DNA from 3 places in the Streptomyces sp. NPDC058685 genome. Region 2 is predicted to be linked to each of the others. Evidence: riboswitches for the same ligand, from Rfam matches in the RefSeq annotation. Region 2 holds a riboswitch; each other region holds the start of a gene.

The links. A riboswitch is a leader RNA that binds a small molecule or an ion and turns the genes downstream of it on or off. The one in region 2 is predicted to bind cyclic di-AMP.
Region 1: another riboswitch for cyclic di-AMP. It lies ahead of ACFWU3_RS28740 (M23 family metallopeptidase); the one in region 2 lies ahead of ACFWU3_RS20350 (M23 family metallopeptidase).
Region 3: another riboswitch for cyclic di-AMP. It lies ahead of ACFWU3_RS00940 (NlpC/P60 family protein); the one in region 2 lies ahead of ACFWU3_RS20350 (M23 family metallopeptidase).

Annotation. Positions count from the first base shown of each region.
Region 1 is NZ_JBHXSL010000047.1:16,776-20,981, forward strand. It holds gene ACFWU3_RS28735 (PrsW family intramembrane metalloprotease) at 1-1,162, shown strand, start outside; gene ACFWU3_RS28740 (M23 family metallopeptidase) at 1,297-2,337, opposite strand; cyclic di-AMP (ydaO/yuaA leader) riboswitch at 2,349-2,505, opposite strand; gene ACFWU3_RS28745 (PP2C family protein-serine/threonine phosphatase) at 3,002-4,141, opposite strand.
Region 2 is NZ_JBHXSL010000024.1:26,907-31,112, reverse strand. It holds gene ACFWU3_RS20360 (pitrilysin family protein) at 1-808, shown strand, start outside; gene ACFWU3_RS20355 (M16 family metallopeptidase) at 835-2,202, shown strand; cyclic di-AMP (ydaO/yuaA leader) riboswitch at 2,469-2,640, shown strand; gene ACFWU3_RS20350 (M23 family metallopeptidase) at 2,654-3,445, shown strand; gene ACFWU3_RS20345 (GntR family transcriptional regulator) at 3,710-4,206, shown strand, end outside.
Region 3 is NZ_JBHXSL010000001.1:188,642-192,847, forward strand. It holds gene ACFWU3_RS00930 (NlpC/P60 family protein) at 1-747, opposite strand, end outside; gene ACFWU3_RS00935 (hypothetical protein) at 1,087-1,440, shown strand; gene ACFWU3_RS00940 (NlpC/P60 family protein) at 1,569-2,744, opposite strand; cyclic di-AMP (ydaO/yuaA leader) riboswitch at 2,746-2,910, opposite strand; gene pcrA (DNA helicase PcrA) at 3,288-4,206, shown strand, end outside.

The DNA.
Region 1 (4,206 bases), on a different contig from region 2:
CGCCCTGTCGGGCCTCGTCATCCTGTCGCTCGTACGGGAGCAGACCGGCACCCAGGGTTTCCTGGTCGGCCTCGGCCTGGCGACCCTGCCGGTCCCCCTGCTCACCGCCGCGTTCCGCTGGCTGGACCGGGTCGAGCCGGGCCCCTGGCGGAACCTTCTGTTCGCCTTCGCCTGGGGCGCCTTCGCCGCCGCCCTCGTGGCGATCATCGCGAACACCTTCGCGACGCAGTGGATAGCCACCGCCACAGCCGACCCCACGGGCGCGGACACACTGGGCGCGACGGTCATCGCGCCGGTCGTCGAGGAGAGTGCGAAGGCCGCGGCGATCCTGCTGATCTTCCGTTTCCGCCGACAGGACTTCCGCGGGATCGTCGATGGGGTCGTGGTCGCCGGGTTCACCGCGACGGGCTTCGCGTTCACGGAGAACATCCTCTATCTGGGCAACGCGTTCGGCGAGGACCAGCAGATGGGCTTCTCCGGGATCGCGTCCGTGACCGCGGCGACGTTCTTCGTACGGATCGTCATGTCCCCGTTCGCCCACCCGCTTTTCACGGTGCTGACCGGCATCGGCTTCGGTGTCGCGGCACTGGCCTCACGGCGCATGCGGGTCCGGCGCATCGTCCTGCCGCTGCTCGGTCTGGCGCTGGCGATGGGCATGCACGCGCTGTGGAACGGCTCGACGTCCCTGTTCGGCCCGTGGGGCTTCTATCTCGTGTACGGGGCGTTCATGGTGCCCGTCTTCGGGCTGCTGACCTGGCTCACGATATGGAGCCGGCAGCGGGAACTGCGGACGATAGCCACCGAGTTGCCGGCCTACGCCGCGGCCGGATGGCTGTCGGCGGACCAGCCGCCCGCCCTCTCGTCGATGCGGGCGCGCACCCTCGCGCGGGACGTCGCGCGGCGTATGCACGGGCCGACCGCGGCGCACGCGGTGTCGGAGTACCAGCATTTCGCGACCTCGCTGGCGTTTCTGCGCCATCGGGCCCACCGGGGCGCGGCGGACCCGGACTTCGTGGAGCGCGAGCAGGAGCTGCTGCATCACCTGTGGCAGCGCAGGGACGTGGCCGCACCGGCGCTGACGTACGCGGCACGGGCCACCGGGCGGGTGCGTGTGCCGCCTCCGCACCGCGACTACGGCGCGTACAACCCGTACCGGACCTGACCGCGCACCGGTGGGCGACCGCGTCCTGCCCGCTCCCGGGAGAACCGGGCGCAGCAAAAACCGGCAGTCCTGGCGTCGGGGGGTGAGCGCCAGGACTGCCGGGGATCGAGATGCGCGGGAACTGTCCCGCAGGATCAGGGAGTCAGGCCCTTGTCCCGCAGCCAGGCCATCGGGTCGATGCCCGAGCCGCCGGCGGTGTGGACCTCGAGGTGCAGGTGCGCGCCCGTCACGTTGCCCGTGGCGCCGACGCGGCCGATCGTCTCGCCGGTCGCGACCTTCTGGCCGGCGCTCGCGGTCATCGACGACAGGTGCGCGTACCAGACCTCGGTGCCGTCCTCGAGTTCGAGAACGATGCGGTAGCCGTACGAGCCGGACCAGCCCGCCGACTTCACGGTGCCGTTGTGCACGGCCTTGACCGGCGTACCCGTCGGGGCGGCGAAGTCCAGGCCGGTGTGCTGGCCGGAGGACCACAGGGAGCCGGACTCGCCGTACGTGGAGGTGATCGTGTACGAGGAGGTGGGGAGCGAGTAGCTCTTGGCCAGCTGCGCGAGACGCTCTGCCTCCGCCTTGGCCTTCGCCTCGTCCTCTGCCTTCTTCTTCGCGGCGGCGGCCTTCGCGGCCACCTCTTCCGCCTTCTTCTTCGCCGCGGCCTCGGCCTTGTCCGCCGCGGCCTTCGCGGCCGCCGCCCTGGCCGACTCCTCAGCCTTGGCCTGCTGCTGCTCGGCCTGCTGGAGGATGCGGGAGCGCAGCGCCTCGCCGGCACCGCCCTGGTCGGTGTCGGAAGCGGTGTCGGCGTAGGCGATGCCCATCGCCGAGTACGTGGCCGCCTCGTCCACGACGTCCGAGGAGTCGTCGGACATGAAAGAACCGACGCCGGGAAGGGACTTGGCGTCGGGCAGATTGTCCGAGAGCGCGTCGGGAAGGGATATGGAGACCGCGGGTTTGTCCTGCGCCGTCGCGATGCCGCCCGCGCCGACCGCGGCGATCACGCCGACGCCGAGCACGGTGGAGCTACGGGCAAGTCCGCCGCGCTGCTTGGCGACACGGTGCCGACCGCGCACCGGACGGACGGAGTCCTCGGTGGGGTTCCACTCTTCGAGGGACCGCTCCGCGCCCTCCGCACCGAAGAAGTCATTGGCGAAGGGTGCTTCTGGGGCAGGCCTGTTGGACGCCACTGAGGCGTGCTCCTTTCCTTCCTTCTCGCCTACCGGGTTAGCTGACGGGTTCGGAGCAGGAAGGTCTCCTACGAGCGCCACCCGCCGCGGAAGTCGCGGTGGAAGGTGCCCGATTCACCCCAAGGATTGGTTCCCCGGTTCCCTTGCGGAATTCGGCGCACGCGCACGGCGCCGTCCTGACGACGGCTGGGACGACCGCGCTGCGTTATCGAACGTTAATAGACGCGAGGACCGTATTCCAAGCTGTTCCGGGTGATCGTTAACGACTTCCCACGGGACCAATCGGGACACAAGCAGCCGGATTCGGGCGACTTGATCGCCCTTCGGGCCGCGGAACATTACTGACGGGTCGTCACATGGTATGCGGAGGGGGATCTTCCCACTACGCAGCGTGCCCAGCCACCAGAGCGGACCGGGCGGGCAAGACGTCCGCTCGGTTCCGCGAAGGGCTGCGACCGCCACACAGCTCATCCGGGCAAGCCCACCGACACGTCTCGGCGCACCCACCCGGCTCAAGCCGAACCAACCCACCAACACGGTCTTCGGCACACCCACCGGCTCAGGCGAACGAGGCCAGAATCGTCACGGCGTACCCGACCCCACCCCCACGCACACAGCCTCGTACGGCGAGACGTCCCAGCCGGCCCCGAGGTGCCGACGCCCCTCACGCGGGCGGCACGACCTTCACCGTCCTGCGGCGCTCCGGCTGCCCCTCCGCGGGCCGGGCGACCGCCAGCAGTGCCATGTCGTCCTTCGAACCACCTCCGGTGTACCGGCGCACGTCGTCGACGAGCGCGTCGAGCAGTTCGTCGGGCCCGGGGAAGAGCCGCCCCGAGAGCCGCGCGCCGGGATCGTAGAACTCACCGGCCGCGTTGCGCGCCTCGCTGACACCGTCCGTGTAGAGCAGCAGGGTCGCTCCCGTCGGCAGCGGATACTCCACCGCCTGGTCCGGCCAGACCTCCAGATCGCCCATGCCGAGCGGCAGCGCGGCCCTCGACGGCGCCAGGAATTCCAGGTCGCCGTCGGCGTGCAGCAGGATCGGTTCCGGGTGGCCGCGGTTCACCAGCCGGACGATTCCGGCACCGCGCGGGATCTCTCCCAGTACGGCGGTGGTGAAGCCCTCGACCGCGTCCAGGCTGTCCCGGCGCGTGCCCTCGCGCGCCAGCGCCCGCTCGAGGCGCTGCGCGACGCCCTCCAGGGAGCTCTCCTGCTCGGCCGCCTCCCGGAACGCGCCGATGACGACGGCCACCGCCTCGACGGCCTCCAACCCCTTGCCCCGCACATCGCCGACCACCAGCCGCACCCCGAAGGGCGTCTCCTGCACGGCGAACAGGTCGCCGCCGATGAACGCGTCGGCGAGCGCGGCCTCGTACCGTGCCGCGACGTGCAGCCCGCCGATCCGGTCGGCGGGCGTGGGCAGCACGGCACGCTGCGCGGTCTCGGCGATGACCCGGGCGGAGGCGAGACGCTCACCGCTGCGTCTGACGACGGTGTTGATGAGCAGCGCGAGCCCGGAGACGGTGATGAGCGTGAAGACCTCGGTGTATGCCGTGACCTCGTCGACGGTGCGGTTGTAGAAGTGCAGCCCGAGCACCGCGAGGGTCGCCGTGATGCCCGTCACCAGCGTGGTGAGCCAGGAGAAGAACGGAGCGGCGACCAGCGGAGCGGCGGCGAACATCGGCACGGCCGTGAACTGCGCCGGGGTCGCCAGGTCGAAGACCAGCCCACCGATGATCATCAGGGTGGGGAGGGCACGGAGGAAGCGGCGGGCGCCGTACACACGACTCTGCTGGAACTGCGCCAACGGTGCTCTCCTCCCCGGTCCGCCCACGGCTGCGGACGGTACCGCGCCCTACCCAGGCTGTCCGG
Region 2 (4,206 bases):
CGACCTCGACGCCGCGACCCTCGAGGACGCCCGCGCCTTCTTCCGCACGTACTACGCGCCGAACAACGCGGTGCTGTCGGTCGTCGGCGACATCGACCCGGAGCAGACGCTCGCCTGGATCGAGAAGTACTTCGGCTCCATCCCCTCCCACGACGGCAAGCAGCCGCCGCGCGACGGCTCGCTGCCGGAGATCATCGGTGAGCAGCTGCGCGAGGAGATCCGGGAGGAGGTCCCGGCGCGTGCGCTGATGGCCGCCTACCGGCTGCCGCACGACGGCACCCGCGAGGCCGACGCGGCCGACCTGGCGCTCACCGTCCTCGGTGGCGGCGAGTCCTCCCGGCTGCACAACCGTCTGGTGCGGCGGGACCGCACGGCCGTCGCCGCCGGGTTCGGTCTGCTGCGTCTGTCCGGTGCTCCCTCGCTCGGCTGGCTGGACGTGAAGACGTCCGGTGGCGTCGAGGTCCCGCAGATCGAGTCCGCCGTCGACGAGGAACTCGCGCGGTTCGCCGCCGAGGGCCCGACGCCGGAGGAGATGGAGCGCGCGCAGGCGCAGCTGGAGCGCGAATGGCTCGACCGGCTCAGCACGGTCGCCGGCCGCGCCGACGAACTGGCCCGCTACGCCGTGCTGTTCGGCGACCCGCAGCTCGCGCTGACGGCCGTCAACCGCGTGCTGGACATCACCGCCGAGGAGGTGCAGGCGGTCGCCCAGGCCCGGCTGCGCCCCGACAACAGGGCGGTGCTGGTGTACGAACCGGTCTCCGCCGACCAGGACGACCAGAGCGACGAGGAAGAAGGGGCGGACCAGTGAGCGACGCCGCCGAGCCGTTGACCGCCATGACGTTCCACCCGCAGCCGCAGGCGGGTACCGCCAAGCCGTGGGCCTTCCCCGCCCCCGACCGCGGCACCCTGGACAACGGTCTGACCGTGCTGCGCTGCCACCGGCCCGGTCAGCAGGTCGTGGCCGTCGAGATCTCTCTCGACGCCCCGCTCGACGCCGAGCCGGAGGGTCTCGACGGCGTCGCCACGATCATGGCGCGCGCCCTGTCCGAGGGCACCGACAAGCACTCCGCCGAGGAGTTCGCCGCCGAGTTGGAGCGCTGCGGGGCCACCCTCGACGCGCACGCCGACCACGCCGGCGTCCGGGTCTCGCTGGAGGTGCCGGTCTCCCGGCTGCTGAAGGCGCTCGGGCTGCTCGCCGAGGCCCTGCGCGCCCCCGCCTTCGACGACAGCGAGGTCGAGCGGCTGGTGCGCAACCGGCTGGACGAGATCCCGCACGAGATGGCCAACCCGGCCCGTCGCGCCGCCAAGGAGCTGTCCAAGCAGCTCTTCCCGGCATCGCTGCGGATGTCGCGCCCGCGTCAGGGCACCGAGGAGACCGTGGCCCGGATCGACGCCGCGGGCGTCCGGGCGTTCTACGACGCCCACGTCCGGCCCGCGACCGCGACCGCGGTGATCGTCGGCGACCTCACCGGGGTCGACCTCGACGCCGTGCTCGCCGAGACCCTCGGCGACTGGACGGGCGACACCGCGGAGTCCCGGCCCGTTCCGGCGATCACCGCCGACGACACCGGCCGCGTGATCATCGTGGACCGGCCCGGAGCCGTACAGACGCAGCTGCTCATCGGCCGCGTCGGCCCGGACCGCCACGACCGCGTCTGGCCCGCCCAGGTGCTCGGTGCGTACTGCCTCGGCGGCACCCTCACCTCCCGGCTCGACCGCGTGCTGCGCGAGGAGAAGGGCTACACCTACGGCGTACGTGCCTTCGGCCAGGTCCTGCGTTCGGCACCCGACGGCACGGGTGCCTCGATGCTCGCCATCAGCGGTTCGGTGGACACGCCCAACACCGGCCCGGCGCTGGACGATCTGTGGAAGGTGCTGCGCACGCTGGCGGCCGAGGGTCTCACCGACGCCGAGCGCGACGTGGCCGTGCAGAACCTGGTGGGCGTCGCCCCGCTGAAGTACGAGACGGCGGCGTCCGTCGCGAGCACGCTCGTCGACCAGGTGGAGCAGCATCTGCCCGACGACTACCAGGCGCAGCTGTACGTGCGGCTGGCCGAGACGGGCACGGTGGAGGCGACGGCAGCGGCCGTCAGCGCCTTCCCCCAGGACCGTCTCGTCACGGTGCTCGTCGGTGACGCGTCCGCGATCGAGGAGCCGGTCAAGGCGCTCGGTATCGGTGAAGTGACGGTTGTCACCGGCTGATTGAGGCCGTCGGCCGCTTCCACCGGGAGGCAGAGCAGCCTCTGCCTCCCGGTGGAGCGGCCTCCGCGGTCCGGTGGGGCGGTGGACGCGGCCAGGGAACCCCGGCATCACACGATGCCGGGGTTCCGTCGTTTGCCCGATTTGCTGCGGGGCTTCCGCTCTGCCCTGTGGCATGCGCTACAAACAGGGCTGTCTGTTTGGTGATTGAAAGTTGCCACGCTTAGCGTCGGTCCGGCTGTTCGCCAGTACCGCCGCATCCGCGGCACGGACAGCCATCGCCGAGTCCCCGTCAGGCGCGAGCCTGGGGAGCCGGGGACCCACACGAAGTCCCTGGGGTGAATCGGATGCCTTCGCGGCTGTGCCGCGGCGGAGGCGCCCGTAGGAGACCTTCCTGCTCCGAACCCGTCAGCTAACCCGGTAGGCGAGAAGGAAGGAAAGGACCAGCCACTTCATGGCGTTCGCCCGTCCCACCGGGAAGCACCGTGCCCCGAGCCGTATGACGCGCAGAGGCGCGAGCATCGCCGGCGTCGCGGCCCTGGCCACCACCGGCGTCATCGGAACCCTCGCCTCTCCGTCGCTGGCCGCCGAGTCCGGAGCCGCCGCTCCCGAGTCCGGCACCGTCACTCTCGAGAGCACCGGCCTGAGCACGGCCGTCGCCGCCGACTCGCTCGCCACGGAGATAGCCGACCAGGCCGCGGCCCAGGAGCAGGAGGCCGAAGAGGCCGTCGCCCGCGCCAAGGCCGCCGCCGAGGCCAAGCGCAAGGCCGAGGCTCGCGCCAAGGAGGCCCGCGAGGCCCGGGAGCGCGCCGCCCGCGAGGCCGAGCGCAAGCGTCTGAACGCCTTCGTGTCACCCATCTCCGGCTCGTACGTCTCCACCGGCTACCAGACAGGCGGAGCCGTCTGGTCCTCCGGCAGCCACACCGGCATCGACTTCCACGCCTCCACCGGCACCCCGGTGCACGCGGTCGGCGCGGGCACCGTCGTGGAGGCCGGCTGGGGCGGCGCCTACGGCAACAACATCGTGATCAAGATGAAGGACGGCTCGTACACCCAGTACGGCCACCTCTCGTCGCTGAACGTCTCGGTCGGCGAGAGCGTCACCCCGGGCCGGCAGATCGGCCTCGCCGGCTCGACCGGCAACACCACCGGACCGCACCTGCACTTCGAGGCCCGCAGCGGCGCCGAGTATGGATCGGACATCGACCCGGTCTCGTACCTGCGCTCGCACGGCGTCAACATCTGAGCCACGTGACCGTCTGAGCCCGCTGGCGTTCCGAGCCCGCGGACCGTCCGATCAGCACCCAAGGCCCCGGCCCGTCGCCGGGGCCTTTCGTGTGCGCCGGCATGGATGCGGGCGCGGTATGCCCTCGTGGTGCGAGGCCGGCTACTGGCCAAAAGATATCCATGAATGCCCGCCGGGCATCGGAAAATGTGGACCGCTGCAATAGAGTCACCGAACGGTCGTCAATCGGCTGCGTTTCGCGCGGATTAAAGCGGAGGTTCGGTCATGCGCATTCCCGCGCACTCGGTATGCACAGCGATCCGCGACGACATCGTCTCCGGTGTGTTCCGGCGCGGCAGCAGACTCACCGAGGAGCAGCTGGCCCGCCGCTACGGCGTCTCGCGCGTCCCGGTGCGCGAGGCTCTGCGGACCCTGGAGTCCGAGGGTTTCGTCACCACCCGGCGTCACGCGGGCGCGTGTGTGGCGGAGCCGACCGAGCGGGAGGCGGCCGACCTGCTGGAGGTGCGGATGCTGCTGGAGCCGCTGGGCGCGGCCCGGGCGGCCCAACGGCGCACCGAGGCCCATCTCAAGGTGCTGCGCGGCCTGGTGAGGCTGGGCCAGGAGCGCGCACGCCGTGGTCAGGGCGAGGATCTGCGCTCGCTCGGCGGCTGGTTCCACGAGACGCTCGCCCAGGCCTCCGGCAGCCCGGGCCTGATCGCACTGCTCACCCAGCTGCGGCACAAGATCGCCTGGATGTACGTCGTGGAGCAGCCGGCCGCGCC
Region 3 (4,206 bases), on a different contig from region 2:
CCCGTAGGCGTAGGCGACGGCCTGGGCGGCGCGGGAGTCGGGGGCCCTCAGGGCGCCGCGGGGGGCCGTGGAGCGGTCGGCGCGCGCGGCGGACGCGGAGTCCCCGTGCCCGGACCCCGCGTCGTACGAGGCACGCTGTTCGGCCGTGAGCCGGTCCAGCATCCGCTCGGCGGCCGAGAGTTTGCTCTGTACGGTCGCCTTGTGGCGGGCCAGTTCCGCCTGCCGGTCCTTCAGGCTCTCCATCCGCTCGCCCGCCTGTGCCCGCAGCCGGTCGATCTCCACGAGCTGCTGGTGCACTCCGGCGATCGCGGCGGCCTGCCGCTCACCCGTGCGTTCGACGAGCGCGGCCCGCTCCAGGTACTCGTCGGGGTCGGAGGTGAGCGCGAGTTGCAGGGCGGGGTCGATGGTCCCGGCGCGGTACTGAGCGGTGGCGATCGAACCGAGAGCGTTGCGCGAGGAGTTGAGGCGGTCGGTCCTGCGGGCGGCCTCGTCGCGCAGCCGGTCGACCGATGTACGCAACGCCGCGGTCCGCTCCTTGGCCCCGTTGTACTTCTCCGTGGCCACCTCTGCCTCGTGGTACAGCTTGTCCGCCTTGTCCTTGACCTGGGCCGGTGTGAGGGCGGGTTCCGCGTGGCCGACTCCGTCGAAGGCGGTCGCCGACGCCGCTCCTGCGAGCGCGATGGTGGCTGCGGTTCGGGCGGCGGGCCCGGAGAGGAGATGCTGCTTGGGTTTCCGGTGCGCGGCCACGGGTGCGTGTACGTCCTTCCGTCATCCCTGCGGGTCCGGGTCCGGCGGCGGCCCGCACAGGGGAGCGGTCCGCCGCCGGATCTCTCGGCGTGACGGCCGACTGCCGCCCGGTGCTGCGGCGGCGGTGGGGAGTCGGTCATCTGAGGCAGGACGCTAAACCTGGGGGTCACGGCAGGGAGACGCAAGGACCGAATGTGCCCGAAGGTGGACATCTTGCTGCGCTTTCTGCAAGCCGATCCGGCCCGCACACGTCCTTTCTCCGCACCGCTGTGACCGATGTGCCGAATGAGGCTCACCCGGCCTGAAGGGGGTGATATGGCGGGAGTTAGGCTCCGCCGCATGGACGTACTCATCAATGCCTTCGTCGCCCTGCACATCATCGGTATCGCGGCCCTGCTGGGCGGCTTCCTCACGCAGATGAAGGCGATGTCCGAGGGGACGGCGCGCTTCGGCCCGGCGATGCTGCACGGTGCGCTGACGATGCTCGTCACCGGTGTGGCGCTGGTGGGCCTCAACCAGGCGGACGACCAGACGGTGAACAACCTCAAGATCGGCATCAAGCTGGCGGTGCTGGTGGTGATCCTGGGTCTGGTCTACGTCAAGCGGGACGAGGAGTCGGTGGAGAAGCCGCTGTTCGCCGCGGTGGGCGGGCTGACGGTCGCGAACATCTTCATCGCCACGCTCTGGACGTGAGCGCGCCGCGCCGGACATGAGGGCGCCGGGCGCGGCTCTGGTGCTCCGGGTGCTCCGCGCGTTCCGGGCGCTCCGGGCATGAGAACGCCCGGGCACCCTCGGGCCCGGGCGTCCGGTGTGCGGCCGGCTCAGGCCGGGCGAACGCTGCCGTAGATCGGCATGTAGAAGATCGACTCCTCGCGGACGTTCGCCCCCGGCTTCGGGGCGTGGATCATCTTGCCGTCGCCGATGTAGATGCCCACATGGCTGATGTCGTCGTAGAAGAAGACCAGGTCCCCCGGGAGCAGATCCTTCGTCTCGATCCGCTTGCCGGTCTTCACCTGGTCCCAGGTGGTGCGCGGCAGGCTCACGCCCGCGGTCTTCCAGGCGGCCTGCGTCAGCCCCGAGCAGTCGTACGAGCTGGGGCCGGCCGCACCCCAGACGTACGGCTTGCCGATCTGGGCGCGCGCGAAGTCGAGGACCTTGGCGGCCTTGGCGGTGGAGGTGCCGTCGGAAGAACCGGAACCGGAACCCGTGCCGGTCCCGGGCACCGTGCCCGTGCCGCCGCCCTGGTTCTGCTCGCGCTCCTTCTCCCGGCGCTGCCGCTCCGCCTCGGCCTTCGCCTCCTGTTCGGCCTTCTGCTCCGCCTTGCGGCGGGCCTCCTCCGCCTTCTCGCGCTCGATCGCGGCCAGCCGCGCCTTCTCCTCGGCGGTCAGCTTCGACAGCAGCTCACGCGCCTCGGCGAGCTTTGCCTGCACGTCCTGCTTGCTGGTGCGCAGCGCCCGCTGCGACCGGGTGAGGGACTCCAGGCTCTCGGTCGCCGTGGCCCGCTGCTTGGCGGCGGCCGCCCGCTGGGTCTCGTAGTCGGCGATCACATCCCGCTGACGGTCCGTCATGCGGTCCATCAGCTGGGTCTGGTCGAAGTACTGCTGAGGGCTGTCCGCGAAGAGCAGCGCGGCGGTCGGGGCGACCGCGCCCGTGCGGTACTGCGCGGCCGCGTAGTTGCCGAGCACCTGGCGGGACTCGTTCAGCTTCTCCGTGCGCTGCGCGTTCTCGTCGAGGAGCTTGCCGACCTGCTGCCGCTTCTCCTCCGTCGCCTCTTTCGCCTGGTTGTACTTCTGCGTCTCGGTGCCGGCCTGCCGGTACAGGTCGTCGACCTTCTTCTGCACCTCTTCGACCGACGGCTTCGGGTCGCTCGGCGCCGCGTCGGCGCTCTGCGTCGACAGCAGCGTGACGGATGCGAGGGCTGCCGTCGTGAAACCGACGGCGGGGGAGGTCTTCACGGTTCGACTTCGCGTTTTGCGATGCGACGCCAAGGCCGACATCTCCTTCTTCCGTTGACCGCCTACCGGGTTAGCTGTCGGGTTCGGGCGGAACGGAAGATCGCCCTACGGACCGTGCTGGTGCTGGTCCGATTCACCCCGGTTGTGCATGGTGGGTCCCCGGTTCCGAACTTCCTTGGGAAAAGCTCGAATTCGGCGCTGACTGCCCGTTTGGCGTGGATCGCCGCGGGGGACGGGCTGCCTGATCGAGCACGCTAACCAACTCGTGTGGCTCCTGTGAAGGTTGATGTTCGATATGCCCGATACATTTTCGTGACCTTATCGATCGGGTGGTCGGCGTGCTCGCCAGATGACCCATTGCGTTCGAAAAGGTGCAGAGTGTTGCCGGAGTCGTGCGGGATTGGGCGCATCGGTGGTACGGGAGCGGGCGTACGGCTTCGAACGCGCCGACGCACCGACGCATCGCATCGCATCGCACCGCTCCGGCGCTCGGACCGGAGCCGCCACGCCTCTCGGCGGGGTCGCGGCGGCCGTATGGCAATGCGGCCGCGAGCTGTCAGTGCCGCGGCCTAGACTCGTAAAGCGATGAGCAGCCTCTTTGACGACAGCTTCCTGGCGAACCTCCAGCACACCTCGGAGGAGCCCCCGCCGCACCCCGAGGAGCCCGGAGACGGGCCCGGAGAGGAGATCCCGGACGATCTCTTCCAGGGCGCGTTCGACGTGCCCCCGGCCCGGGACGCCCACCACGGCAACGGCGCCCCGCGCACGATCGTGGACCCCGCCGCCCTGCTGGACGGACTGAACGAACAGCAGCGCGCCGCCGTGGTGCACACCGGATCGCCGCTGCTCATCGTGGCCGGCGCCGGTTCCGGCAAGACCCGTGTGCTCACACACCGCATCGCCCATCTGCTGGGGACGCGCAGCGTCCACCCCGGCCAGATACTGGCGATCACCTTCACCAACAAGGCCGCCGGCGAGATGAAGGAGCGCGTCGAGCAGCTGGTCGGCCCGCGCGCCAACGCCATGTGGGTCATGACCTTCCACAGCGCCTGCGTCCGCATCCTGCGCCGGGAGTCCAAGAAGCTCGGCTTCACCTCGTCGTTCTCGATCTACGACGCGGCCGACTCCAAGCGACTGATGGCGCTCGTCTGCCGTGATCTCGATCTCGACCCCAAGAAGTTCCCGCCGAAGGCCTTCAGTGCCAAGATCTCGAACCTCAAGAACGAACTGATCGACGAGGAGAGCTACGCCGACCAGGTCGGCGGGGGCAGCGAGGCCGAGGGCTCCGGGGGAGGCTTCGAGAAGACGCTGGCCGAGGCGTACCGGATGTACCAGGCGCGGCTGCGCGAGGCCAACGCCCTGGACTTCGACGACATCATCATGACCACCGTCCATCTGCTCCAGGCGTTCCCGGACGTCGCCGAGCACTACCAGCGGCGCTTCCGGCATGTGCTGGTGGACGAGTACCAGGACACCAACCACGCTCAGTACACGCTCGTACGCG